DNA from 3 places in the Microvirgula aerodenitrificans DSM 15089 genome. Region 1 is predicted to be linked to each of the others. Evidence: predicted binding sites of a transcription regulator. Region 1 holds the regulator's gene; each other region holds the start of a gene.
The links. Region 1 encodes sigma-54, which starts transcription at its own class of promoters, with help from an activator protein. Its sites were predicted from a motif close to CTGGCACGCTTCATGCTT; they were not measured.
Positions count from the first base shown of each region.

Region 2: a site for sigma-54 is predicted at 2,552-2,569, ahead of glnA (type I glutamate--ammonia ligase). Genes of this name have one in related genera too.
Region 3: a site for sigma-54 is predicted at 1,709-1,726, ahead of flgB (flagellar basal body rod protein FlgB). Genes of this name have one in related genera too.

Region 1 is NZ_KK211072.1:32,172-36,516, forward strand. Features, by position in the region: gene ptsN (PTS IIA-like nitrogen regulatory protein PtsN) at 1-454, opposite strand, end outside; gene hpf (ribosome hibernation-promoting factor, HPF/YfiA family) at 720-1,058, opposite strand; gene Q352_RS0118185 (RNA polymerase factor sigma-54) at 1,129-2,574, opposite strand; gene lptB (LPS export ABC transporter ATP-binding protein) at 2,584-3,318, opposite strand; gene lptA (lipopolysaccharide transport periplasmic protein LptA) at 3,315-3,884, opposite strand; gene lptC (LPS export ABC transporter periplasmic protein LptC) at 3,862-4,345, opposite strand, start outside.
Region 2 is NZ_JHVK01000001.1:53,037-57,381, forward strand. Features, by position in the region: gene glnL (nitrogen regulation protein NR(II)) at 1-458, opposite strand, end outside; gene Q352_RS0100305 (hypothetical protein) at 531-803, opposite strand; gene glnA (type I glutamate--ammonia ligase) at 1,055-2,473, opposite strand; gene Q352_RS0100315 (rhodanese-like domain-containing protein) at 2,802-3,251, shown strand; gene aroE (shikimate dehydrogenase) at 3,300-4,124, shown strand.
Region 3 is NZ_JHVK01000002.1:239,399-243,743, forward strand. Features, by position in the region: gene flgE (flagellar hook protein FlgE) at 1-80, opposite strand, end outside; gene Q352_RS0102920 (flagellar hook assembly protein FlgD) at 142-828, opposite strand; gene flgC (flagellar basal body rod protein FlgC) at 846-1,259, opposite strand; gene flgB (flagellar basal body rod protein FlgB) at 1,262-1,669, opposite strand; gene feoB (ferrous iron transport protein B) at 1,925-3,712, opposite strand; gene Q352_RS23705 (FeoA family protein) at 3,709-3,936, opposite strand; gene Q352_RS0102945 (MFS transporter) at 4,116-4,345, opposite strand, start outside.

The DNA.
Region 1 (4,345 bases):
CCTGCTGGGTGGTCAGAAGCTGGAACAGGGTCTGGGCATCCGGTGCGGCGGCCAGCGCTTCGCGCAGCTGGCGGCGGCTGAACATCTGTGCGAGTTCCGACAGTACCTGCAGATGCAGGTCGGTTGCCTGCTCGGGCACCAGCAGCACGAACAGCAGGCTGACCGGCTTGCCATCGGGCGAGTCGAACGGAATCGGGGATTTCAGGCGGATGAAGCAGCCGGCGACGTCCTTGAGCCCCTTGGCGCGACCGTGCGGGATGGCAACCCCGTGACCGAGTCCGGTGGAGCCGAGTTTTTCCCGGGCGAACAGGCTGTCGAAAACGGTGCTGCGGGCAATGCCGTAGGCGTTCTCGAACAGGATGCCGACATGCTCGAACACGCGTTTCTTGCTGCTGACGTCGAGATCGACGAGCAGGTGGTCGGTGCTGGGCAGGATCTTTGCGATCAGACTCATGGTCGTCAACGAGTACGAGTAATCAAAACGGGGCCATTCTAGCCGGTTACGGCGGGAGCGTCTGCCGCATTAGTGGGCACCCCGGCCGGTCTGCACCAGCAAAGGGCAGACCGGCAGCGGAATGCCTGTGCCGGCACCCCTCCGGGCGCGAGGGCCCGCAATCAAACGGGGGGACTGCCGTTTCCGGCAGTCCCCCCCTTTCAGTCAGGCCTGAGCCAGCGGCACGACGACCGCGGGCGCTTGCCCTTGTGAGTCTTCTTCAGGCTCAGGCTTCGGAGCCGGCGGACAGCTCCTGTGCCTTGTGCGCCTTGTCCGAGAAGTGATCCGTACTCTTCTCCTTGTGCTTCAGCACCTGTCTGTCCAGCTTGTCGGCAACCAGGTCAATGGCCGCATACATGTCGGCTGCGACTTCCTCGACGTGGATGTCCTTGCCCTTCAGGTGAACGTCGACCGTCACTTTCTGGTCGAGTTTCTCGACCGAGAGGGCGACGTTGACGGCAATGACGTTATCGACGTGGCGGGTGATGCGGTCGATTTTTTCCGACAGGTAGTCGCGCAGGCTCGGAGTGACTTCGAGATGGACGCCGGTGATGTTCAGGTTCATACCCTAACTCCTTCTGGTGGGCTGGCGTATCCATGTTGCTGGATACGCAGGGGGCGCGCCTTGACGCGCGTTAAATCGTTTTCCGCTGGTTTACCGGTGGTATCAGCAATGCCTCGCGATACTTGGCGACGGTGCGGCGGGCAACCTGGATGCCCTCGTCACCGAGCCGTTCGGCCAGCACGCTGTCCGACAGCGGTTTGTGCGGGTCTTCGTCGGCAATCAGCTTGCGCAACCGCGCCTTGATGGCGGTAGCCGAGCATTCGCCGCCGGAATCGGTGTCCAGCGCCGTGCCGAAGAAGTACTTGAGTTCGAACACGCCACGCGGACAGATCAGATACTTGCTGCTGGTCACGCGGGAGATGGTCGACTCGTGCAATCCCAATTCGTCGGCGACGTCGCGCAGCACCATGGGGCGCATTGCGACTTCACCCTGATCAAAGAACGCCTGCTGTCGCTCGACGATGACCTGCGACACTCTGAGTATAGTGTCGGCCCGCTGTTCGATGTTGCGGATCAGCCACTTGGCTTCCTGCAGCCGGCCGGACAATTGTCCGGCCTCGCCGCGGTGCCGGCTGAGCATCTGCGCGTACAGCTGATTTACTTTCAATTTGGGCTGAGTCGCAGGATTCAAGAGGGGCAGCCAGATTCCGTTGCGATCGCGACGGACCAGCACGTCGGCCATCACGTAGTGGGTGTCGCCGCTGCCGAAACCGGCGGCCGGACGCGGGTTCAGCGAGGCGATCAGCGCCTGGGCCTGCCGGATCGATTCGTCGTCGGCGCCGGTGGCGCGGCGCAGCCGGGTGAAGTCGCGGTTGGCGAGCAGCGGCAGGTGGTGGCGGACGATGTCCTGCGCCAGCGGCCTGGCCGGCGACTCGGGCCGGGCCGCCAGTTGCAGCAGCAGCGATTCGGTCAGATCGCGCGAGGCGACACCGGCCGGCTCGAACTGCTGGACCAGGGTCAGCGCCACGGTCAGCTCGTCGGGATCGATCTCCAGTTCCGCCGGCAGATGGACGGCAAGCTCTTCCAGCGGGCAGGGCAGGTAGCCGTCGTCGTCCAGTTCCTCGATGATGACCATCGCCATTGCCCGGTCGCGGACCGACAGCGGCAGCTCGGCCAGTTGCGCCAGCAGATGCTCGCGCAGCGTGGTGGCCCGGGTCAGGTTCTGGTGCGGGTCCCAGTCGTCGTCTTCGTCGCTGCCGTTGCGGCCGTAGCTGGACCAGTCGTTGACCAGGTTCAGGTCGGTGGCGCTGTCGTCGTTGCCGCCGGCCCCGTCCTGCTGCTGCGGTGGCTCACGCGGCTCGTCATGGCCGTTGATGGCAATCTCGCCGGCATCGCTGACTTCCGCGCCGTTTTCGTCACGGCCCTCGTCGCGCTCCAGCAGCGGATTGTCGGCGATGAACTGTTCCACTTCCTGTTGCAAGTCCAGCGTCGAGAGCTGCAGCAGCCGGATCGACTGTTGCAGTTGGGGCGTAAGGGTCAGTTGCTGACCCAGCTTGAGCTGGAGGCTTTGCTTCATGGCCGCTGTCTAGAGGTGGAAATGCTCGCCCAGGTAGACGCGGCGGACATTTTCGTCCTCGACCAGCGCCTGGGGCTTGCCGGCGGCAAGTACGCTGCCGGCATTGATAATGTAAGCCCGATCGCAGATGCGCAGGGTTTCGCGAACATTGTGATCGGTGATCAGTACGCCGATGCCGCGCTCCTTCAGGTAGGAGATGATCTTCTGGATATCGATGACGGCAATCGGGTCAACGCCGGCAAACGGTTCGTCCAGCAGGATGAAACGCGGGCGCATGGCCAGCGCGCGGGCGATTTCCACCCGGCGGCGCTCGCCGCCGGACAGCGACAGCGCCGGGTTGTCGCGCAGGTGGGCGATGTTCAGATCGTCGAGCAGCAGCTCCAGTTCTTCCTGGATCTTCGCCCCTTTCAGTCCGGTCAGCTCGAGCACGGCGAGAATGTTTTCCTCAACCGTGAGCTTGCGGAAGATCGAGGCTTCCTGCGGCAGATAGCCGATGCCGAGCCGGGCACGCTGGTGGATGGCCAGATGGCTGGCATCGATATCGTCGATATGGATGTCGCCGGCATCGGCCGGCACCAGGCCGACGATCATGTAGAAACTGGTTGTCTTGCCGGCACCATTCGGACCGAGCAGACCGACGACCTCACCGCTGTTGATTTCCAGCGAGACATCCTGGACCACCGTGCGCTTCTTGTAGCGCTTCTGCAGGTGGCGGACGCTGAGGCGACTGGTGGCTTGCGTCATTTATTGGCGCCTTCCTTCTTTTCACGCGGCTGGATCACCACGGTGACACGGCCCTTGCCGCCCTTCATTGCCTGGCCATGGGCATCGCTGCGGGTGCCGGTGGCCTGGAATTGCTGGGTCTTGCCGTCGTAGATGATCACATTGCCGGTGACGACGTCGCCACCGCGCTGAACTCTGCCGTTGTCATAGATTGTAACCAGTTGCTTGGCGTTGTCGTAGTCAATGCGCTGGCCCTTGCCGTTGATCCACTCGACCTTGCCGTCGCTGTCAGGGTCGAGGCGCTGGCGGAAGGTGGCCGGGTTGCCGATGGCGGTGCCGTACTGGTTGCCGGCCTTGTCCTGGTTCACCGTCAGTTTGGCGGCGGTCAGCTTCGATGTGCCCTGGGTCAGGATCACATTGCCTTCGTAGACGGTCACGCCCTTCTGCTGGTCGAGACTGGCCTGGTCGGCTTCGATATTGATCGGTTTGCTGCGGTCGGCCTTTTCGGCATGGGCGGCGAGGGCGCTGCAGACGATCAGGGCACCTGCGGCGAGGCGGAAGGAATTATTCGGATTTCGGCGGAGCATAAGTCATCCTGACGCGCGATTTGAGTTTGTATTGTTGGGTGGCATCGGCGTAGTGGAAACCCACCGAGTCAATGCGGTTGCCGCCTTCGACGTAGATTGCCGGCGCCAGGGTGTCGGCGGTGCGCTTGCGCGTATCGACGGTCAAGCGGGTGGTGTCCAGCGTGGCCGGCAGCGGATGCTGCGCCGAAGGCTCTCGCCGGGCGCGGACCTTGCCGTCGAGGAAGGCGATGCCGGTATCGTTGTTGTACAGGCCGCTGGTGGTAAAGATCGACAGATCCTTCCGTCCCAGGCTGTACTGTTCCAGCGTCGAGTCGGTAAAGAATACCCGCTTGTCTTCCGGATATTGCCACATGGATTTGCCGAAGGCGTGGCGGTCGATGCGGCCATTGGCGTCGAAGCTGGTGCCGACAAAGTCGGACGCCATGTACTCGACCGTACCGCGGTTGACCGGGTCGCGGCCG
Region 2 (4,345 bases), on a different contig from region 1:
AACTGCGCGGCACCCCGGATGCCGCCAAGCGGGTTCTTGATCTCGTGGGCGAGATTGCGGATCAGCTCGCGGTTCGCCTGCTGCTGGATCAGCAGGCGTTCCTCGTTGGCGATGCGGATCTGCTGGTCGATCGGCCGCAGCTCCAGCAGCGCCGCCGCGCCGTTGGCGTCGATCGGCGTCAGCGAGCAGTACAGGTGCAGGTGCAGCTGGTTGGTGGTGTCCAGCGTCAGATCGTGTTCGGTGAAACTGACATCGTTGTCGACGGCGGTGGCCAGGCCGCGCATCAGCGGCTGGGCATTGACGAACAGGCTCGACAGGGTGTGGCGGACCAGTTCGCGACTGCCCAGCGCCAGCAGGTTTTCGGCTGCCGGGTTGGCGTGGAGGATGGCGCCCTCGCGGTTGACGGCGAGGACCGCCGTGTCGAGCAGGGCAAGACCGGCGAAAACGGAATCGGGCATCGGCAGCCAAAAGGGAATGGATAACGACGATAAAGCAAAATGCCTGCCATGTGGCCGGCACCCGTGCCGGGCTCAGCGCGGACGGTCGGGCAGACGGCGCGGCGCGGGCCGGATGTCCATGTCGATATCGCGTACCGGTGCCGGCTGGCAATCACTCGCCGGCGGGATCGGTGCGATGGTGCCGAAGCGGGACGGCGGCGCATACGGCGCGGTCGGCACCGGGCGCGAGAGCCGGATGTCGGGCGGCGTCGGGTATGGCGTCGTGCCGTCCACCGGCACGGGCGCGGCGGTTACCGGCAGCGCCAGCAGCGCAGCCAGCAGCGGAAGGGCGGGGCGCAGAGTCATGCTGCCGATGATACGCCATCGACCGGGTCGGAAAAGACTGAAAAAAGTGACCACGTCGAACGGACGGGCGAAGCGGGGTTTCCCCGCGGCGGCGGGGACGGAAGCGGGGCAGATCCTGTCAGCCGGCGTGCACCGCGCCACGGTGAACGTCGGTGCCCGGCCGTGCAAAAAAACCGGGGGACTGTCGTGTGACAGTCCCCCGTATCAGCCGGGCGGGCTCCCGGTGTTCCGGTGCCCGCCCTGCCAGGCCCTTACAGGCTGTAGTACTCGTCGAACTCGACCGGGTGCGGCGTCATGCGGATGCGGTTGACTTCCTGCATCTTGAGTTCGATGAAGGCATCGATCCACTCGTTGCTGAACACGCCGCCACGGGTCAGGAAGTCGCGGTCCTTGTCGAGCTCGCCCAGCGCTTCGTCCAGCGACGCGCAGACGGTCGGGATCAGCTTGTCTTCTTCCGGCGGCAGGTCGTACAGGTTCTTGCTGGCCGGTTCGCCCGGGTGGATCTTGTTCTGCACGCCGTCCAGGCCGGCCATCATCAGCGCGGCGAAGCACAGGTACGGGTTGGCCGAAGGGTCCGGGAAGCGCGCTTCGATGCGGCGGGCCTTCGGGCTGGCCACGTGCGGAATGCGGATCGAGGCCGAACGGTTGCGGGCCGAGTAGGCGAGCTTCACCGGGGCTTCGTAATGCGGCACGAGGCGCTTGTACGAGTTGGTGCCCGGGTTGGTGATCGCGTTCAGCGCCTTGGCGTGCTTGATGATGCCGCCGATGTAGTACAGCGCGAAGTCGGACAGGCCGGCATAGCCGTCACCGGCGAACAGGTTCACGCCGTCTTTCCAGATCGACTGGTGAACGTGCATGCCCGAGCCGTTGTCGCCGCAGATCGGCTTCGGCATGAAGGTGGCGGTCTTGCCGAAGCTGTGGGCGACGTTCTGCACCACGTACTTGGTGATCTGGGTCCAGTCGGCGCGCTGGGTCAGCGTGCTGAAGCGGGTGCCGATTTCACACTGGCCGGCGGTCGCCACTTCGTGGTGGTGCACTTCGACCGGCACGCCGAGTTCTTCCAGCACCAGGCACATTTGCGAGCGCATGTCCTGGAAGCTGTCGACCGGCGGGACCGGGAAGTAGCCGCCCTTGACGCGCGGACGGTGGCCGGTGTTGGCGCCGTCGAGCGGATCGGCGGACGACCAGGCGGCTTCTTCCGAGTTGATCTTCACGTGGCAGCCGGACATGTCGGCGTGCCAGGTGATGCTGTCGAACACGAAGAATTCCGGTTCCGGACCGAAGAAGGCGACATCGCCGATGCCGCTGGCCTTCAGGTAGGCTTCAGCGCGCTTGGCGATCGAACGCGGGCAGCGGTCGTAGCCCTTGCCGTCGGCCGGATCGACCACGTCGCAGGTCATGAACACCGTCGGTTCGTCGTAGAACGGGTCGATGAAGGCCGTCGCCGGGTCGGCGATCAGCAGCATGTCGGAGGCCTGGATACCCTTCCAGCCGGCGATGGACGAGCCATCGAACGCATGGCCGTGCTCGAACCAGGCTTCGGCATCTTCGGTCAGGACGTGCGCCGGGATGGTGACGTGCTGTTCCTTGCCCTTGGTGTCGGTAAAGCGCAGGTCAACGAACTTTACGTCGTTATCCTCGATCAGTTTCTTAACGTCGGCAGCCGCCATACAAATCTCCCAAAGTGTTCAGGTGTTACGAGTCGTTCAAGTTGAGGTCCGGGCGCACCGGATAGCTGGCAGAAGACATAGCAGAAACTGTGCCATGCCCGCTGTCGCGGCATTCCCGGGGACTGGACGCCGTCCCGTCCGGCTCGCTCAATGGCATGATGCACCATAAGCGTGCAATTTGCCGTGCGGTGGCACAAAACAGGTGCATTGCTGACGGGCATGCACCGGTTTGGACCGTCCGGCGACTGCCGGACAAGCCTTGTCATTGTCCGTGCATTCGCTGCTACTATAATCGCCCGAACATGACACCCGGCTTGCTGGCTTCGCGATGGACGACACAATTGACACAATTCTGGCCCGGGCCGCGACACGCGGACGCGAAGCGGGCAGCGCCTATGCCGGTGAGGTGACCCCGGCGGAGGCCTGGCGACTGGTCGAACTGGGCGCCGCGCGCCTGGTCGACGTGCGCAGCGCTGCCGAGTGGAGCTTTGTCGGCATGCCGCCGTCCGCGACCGGCATCGAATTCAGGACCTGGCCCGGCATGCAGCCCAATCCGGCCTTTGCCGGCCAGCTCGAAGCGGCGGTGGCGAAAGACCTGCCGGTCCTGTTCCTGTGCCGCAGCGGGGTCCGCTCGGTGGCCGCCGCCACGCTGGCGGCCGGGCTGGGCTACCAGGCCTACAACATCCTCGACGGCTTCGAGGGCCCGCTTGACGGGCAGGGCCAGCGCAACCGCCTTGGCGGCTGGCGTGTCAGCGGCCTGCCATGGCGGCAGGGCTGAGCCGCCCCGCGACCGAATTCCGAATTTCCCTTTGCGATAGTGACCATCATGACCCAACGCTACGCCGTTATCGGCAACCCGATTGCGCACAGCCAGTCGCCGTACATCCACCTCGAGTTCGCCCGCCTGCAGGGAGTGCCGCTGGCCTATGAACGCCTGCTGGCGCCGCTGGACGGCTTTGCCGCCAGCGTGCGCGATTTTGTCGCCGGCGGCGGCCACGGACTGAACGTGACCCTGCCGTTCAAGCTCGAAGCGCATGAGCTGGCGCGGCAGCACCTGACCGAGCGTGCCCGTGCGGCCGGGGCCGTCAATACGCTGACTTTCCGCGATGGCGAGGTCCATGGCGACAATACCGACGGTATCGGCCTGACCCGTGACATCACCGTCAACCTCGATGTCGCCATCGCCGGCAAGAATGTGCTGGTGCTGGGCGCCGGCGGCGCCGTGCGCGGCGTGCTGCTGCCGCTGCTGGAGCAGAAGCCGGCCAGCGTCACCCTGGTCAACCGCACGCTGGACAAGGCGCAGCAGGTTGCGGCCGACTTCGCCGGCTGGGGCCGGATCGAGGTCTGTGCGTACGAGCAACTGGCCGGACGCCACTTCGACATCGTCATCAACGGCACGTCGGCCGGCCTCAGCGGCGCGCTGCCGCCGCTGCCGGACGGGGTGCTGACCGACAGCGAGCTGGTCTACGACATGGTGTACGGCAAGGGCCTGACGCCGTTCCTGGCGCGGGCGCAGGCCGAACGGGCCGGTATGCTGTCCGACGGACTGGGCATGCTGGTCGAACAGGCGGCCGAGTCGTACCGGATCTGGCATGGCGTGCAGCCGGAGACACGTCCGGTGATGAACAGCCTTCGCGATTTGCTGGCATGACTGACGGCTGCGCCGTTACATGCCCGACCCACGGCCGGTTCTTCCGGCTCAGACTGCTGATAAAGGTGGGCACCGACGGTCACCGTGGCGTCGGTGCACGCCCGACTGACAGGATCTGCCGTGAGTACGGCAGTCTGTCTGATTGACTCCTGCCTCTTCCGTCCCCGCCGCTGCGGGGAAACCTCGCTTCGCTCGTCCGTTCTTCAATGGACGGGGTTTGT
Region 3 (4,345 bases), on a different contig from region 1:
GCGTTGGCGATGTTGTTGCCGATGGCGCCGAGCTGATTGTTTGCGGCGTTGATGCCGGCCAGACCGTGTTGGAAAGCCATGATGAATCCCTTGTAAACCTGATATTCGGTAAATGCGTAACGCGTGGACGGTCGTGACCGCTTACATCAGTTCGCGGACCTTGCTGATATCGACGTTCTCGCCGGTCGACAGTGCCAGCAGGACATTGCCGTCCTTCCAGGTCAGTGCATCGACGCGCGAATAGGCCAGTGCCGTCGCCGTGGTCGCCGCGCCGCCCTTGGTGGCGCTGACGCTGAACGTGTAGTTGCCGGAATCCAGTTGCGTGCCATCGCTGGTCTTGCCGTCCCAGACGAAGTGGGCGGTGCCCGCTTCCTGCGCGCCCATGCTGACCTTGTCGACCAGGTTGCCCTTGCTGTCGTAGACCGACACCACGACGGCATCGGCGCCGTTCGGCAGCTCGACGGCACCGGCCGACGAACCGCTCTTGGTGCCGTCCTCGGCCGTCTTGACCGTCAGCGGCAGGCCGGACCCCGGGGTCAGCGCGACGTGACCGATCATGCCGGCGGCCGCGAAGCTCTGGCTGGCGGCATAGGCCGACGACAGCGAGGTCATGGTGGTGTTCAGCTTCTCGATCCCTTCGACCGTGCTCAGCTGGGCCATCTGGCTGGTAACCTGCGAGTTGTCCATCGGGTTCAGCGGATCCTGCGACTGCAGCTGGGCCATCAGCAGTTTCAGGAACTGGTCCTGGATCGCGCTGGAACCGGATTTGGTCGTCGTGCTCGACGTATTGAACTTGTCGTACGGGTTGGTGGTAACGGCGGTGGTCATCTGGGTTCGCTCCGGGATCAGGCTTGGCCGATGGTCAGCGTCTTTTGCAAGAGCTGCTTGGTCGTGTTCATCATTTCAACGTTGGTCTGGTACGAGCGCGATGCGGAAATCATGTCGGTCATTTCTTCGACCGGGTTGATGTTCGGCATGGTCACGTAACCGTTCTTGTCGGCCAGCGGGTTGCCCGGGTCGTAGCTCATGCGCGGCGGCGACTGGTCTTCGACGATTGCGGTCACTGCCACCTTGGCGATTTTCGGTTCGGCGCTGTCGACCGGGATCGGGGTGAACACGATGCGCCGGGCCTTGTACGGCTCGCCGTTGCTGGACACCGCACTGTCGGCGTTGGCCATGTTGCTGGCGACGACGTTCAGGCGCTTGGACTGGGCCGTCAGCGCGCTGCCGGCGATATCGAGGACGCGACTAAGCGACATGATTATTGACCCTTGATGGCGTCGGACAGACCGCTGATCCGACGGTTGAGGAAAGTCAGCGTGGACTGATAGTGGATGGAGTTGTCCATGAAGGCGGAGCGCTCCTGGTCCATGTCCACGGTGTTGCCGTCAATCGACGGCTGTACGGCCTGGCGATACTGCACTTCCACGCCGTCGCTGCCGCTGGTCTGCTTGCCGCTCAGGTGGCGGCCATCGGTGCGGTTCATGCCCAGGCTCGACTGGGTACCGGCCAGCTCGGCCTTCAGTGCCGAGGCGAAGTCGAAGTCGACCGCCTTGTAGTTCGGCGTATCGGCGTTGGCGATGTTCGAAGCAATGACCTCGTTGCGCCTGGCGCGCAGGTCGAGTGACTTCTGCTGCAGTTCGAAATGTTTGGCGATCTTGTCGAGCATGGGTATCCGCTGCGATGACAGTATGAACGGGACACATTAAAGCAGGTTTCGTGCCAGATGCAACCCGGCGTATCGGGCCAGCCAGCCCCCTGATTTTGCTGGGTTTTCAAACGCGACAAAAATCCGGCACAGCGAATGCCGCAGTGCCGGACGTGCCAACGGCAAATCTTGCCGCCCCGCTTTCCGGGCGGAGCCGGAACGACAACGCCCGGCGCAGGATGCGCCGGGCGTCATGCTGTCGCGGGCTGCGCGCGGCTAGCCGACCAGCAGTCGCGCGCTCTGGTAGAACACGAAGCTGACCACCCAGGCCAGGCCCAGCGACCACGCTACCGACAGCGTGGTGAAGCCGAAACTCTTCGACTCCTTGTAGATCGCGGCCACGGTGGCGACGCACGGCACATAGATCAGCGTGAACAGCATGAAGCTGTAGGCCGAGATCCAGTCGATGTGGCGGACGACCACGTCACCGAGGTTGTTCTCCTGCACGCCATAGATGACCGCCATCGAACCGAGCAGGATTTCCTTGGCGACAAAGCCGAACATCAGCGCCACCGCCAGCCGGTCCTCGATGCCGATCGGTGCCAGCAGCGGCCGGAAGAAGTGCCCCAGCGCTTCGGCAAAGGTCGGACCGTTCGCCCCGATATGGAAGGTGGTCAGCGCCCAGACCAGCACCACGCCGATCAGGATCATGGTCGATGCCAGCTTCAGGAACGCCCGCACTTCACCCCAGGCACGCAGCAGCAGATGGCGTGGCGTCGGCAGCCGGTACGGCGGAATTTCCAGCACGAACAGCTCGTGACTGTGGAAACCGCGCTTGAACAGCCAGGCCGACAGCATGGCGACGGCAAAGCTGACCAGGTACAGGCTGAACAGCACCCACGGCGCGGCCAGCGGCGAGAACATCGTGGTGGAGAAGAACAGGAATACCTGCAGCCGTGCCGAGCAGACCGAGAACGGGATGGTCAGCATCGACAGCAGCCGCATCTTGCGGTCGCGCATGATGCGCGTCCCCATGATGGCCGGCACATTGCAGCCGAAGCCCATCAGGTGCATGACGAAGCCGCGGCCGTCCAGGCCGAGCCGGCTCATCATTGCGTCCATCAGGAAGGCGGCGCGGGCCAGGTAGCCGGCATCCTCGACAATCGCCATCAGCACGAAGAACACGAACACCAGCGGCGCAAAGGTCAGCACCGTGGTCATGCCGGTCCAGACCCCGTCGAGCAGGAAGCCCGACAGCCAGGACGGCGCACCGGACAGCAGCGGGTCGAGCACCGCGCCGCGCAGGGCGCCCAGCCCCTCGTCCAGCCCGTCCTGGATCGGCGTACTGATCAGATAGGTCAGCTGGAACAGAATGGCCATCAGCACGAAGAACAGCGGCAGGCCCAGCCACGGATGCAGCAGCCAGCGATCGACCTTCTCGGTCGTGCTTTCGGACAGCCGGGGCGGCACATGGAAGGTGGCGTCGGCCAGCGCACGCTGCGCCAGCGACCAGGCGACGGCGTCGCTTTCGTCGGCCAGTTGCGGCGGCAGCACCGCATGACGGGCCTCGTCGCTGCCATTGGCCAGCCGGGCCAGCGCCTCCAGCACGGCCGGCCAGTTCTCGCCGCGCCGCGCGCTGGTCATCAGCACCGGCGCGCCCAGTTCCTTCGACAGCCGGGCCTCGTCGACGGTGATGCCGAGCTGGCGCGCCTCGTCCGACATGTTCAGCAGCACCAGCAAGGGCACGCCGGTCGCGCGCAGCTGCAGCGCCAGCCGCAGCTGCCGGTCGAGCTGGGTCGCATTGAGGATGACGACGAAGGCGTGAAAATCGCTGTCGGTCAGCATCTGCCGCACTACCGCCTCGTCCTCGGCATAGCCGGACAGGTCGTTGATGCCCGGCAGGTCGATCAGGTCGACCATGTGGCCGCCAAGCAGGATTTTGGCGCGGGCGATCTCGACCGTCAGTCCCGGCCAGTTGCCGACCCGTTGCGACAGCCCGGTCAGGCGGTTGAACAGCGTGGACTTGCCGGTATTCGGCAGACCGATCAGGGCGAAGCGCTTCATAGCGGCGTCACCTCGATCTGGCGCGCCACGTCACGGCGCAGGATCACGTCCGTGCAGCCGATACGGACCAGCAGCGGTCCGCCCAGTACCGCACGACGCACGACCTGGATATGGGCGCCGGTTTCGATACCGAAACAGCGCAGGCGGCCCGCTGCGTCCCGGGGAAGATTCAGCGCCGAGACCGCGGCCGGGGTGGCGGGGGCAAGCGCAACAAGCGATGACATGGCAATTCCGACAGAAAGAGGTGGGATGGGACACATTCTCATTATCAGCAAACACTGATGCAATCGTGTGACAGCCCGGAGTTGACCCCGGTCAAGCTTTGCAGGATGACGACCGCGCCGGCGCGTGGATGTCATCAGGCAATGCCACGCCCAATGACATCAACATTGCCGGATCGGTGCTAGACACGCACGACTGCATGCGGCCGGGCGTACTGCCAGATGCAGACCCCGAGCGCGACCAGGTAGAAGGCCAGAAAAATCAGTACGGCCAGCGCCACGCCATGGGTCAGCGCCAGCGACCAGCCAAAGGTCTTGGGAATGAAAAAACCGCCGAATGCCGCCATCACCGACGACACGTTCATGGCAGCCGTACCGGCACGGCTGCCGTCCGCATAAGCGGTATTCACGT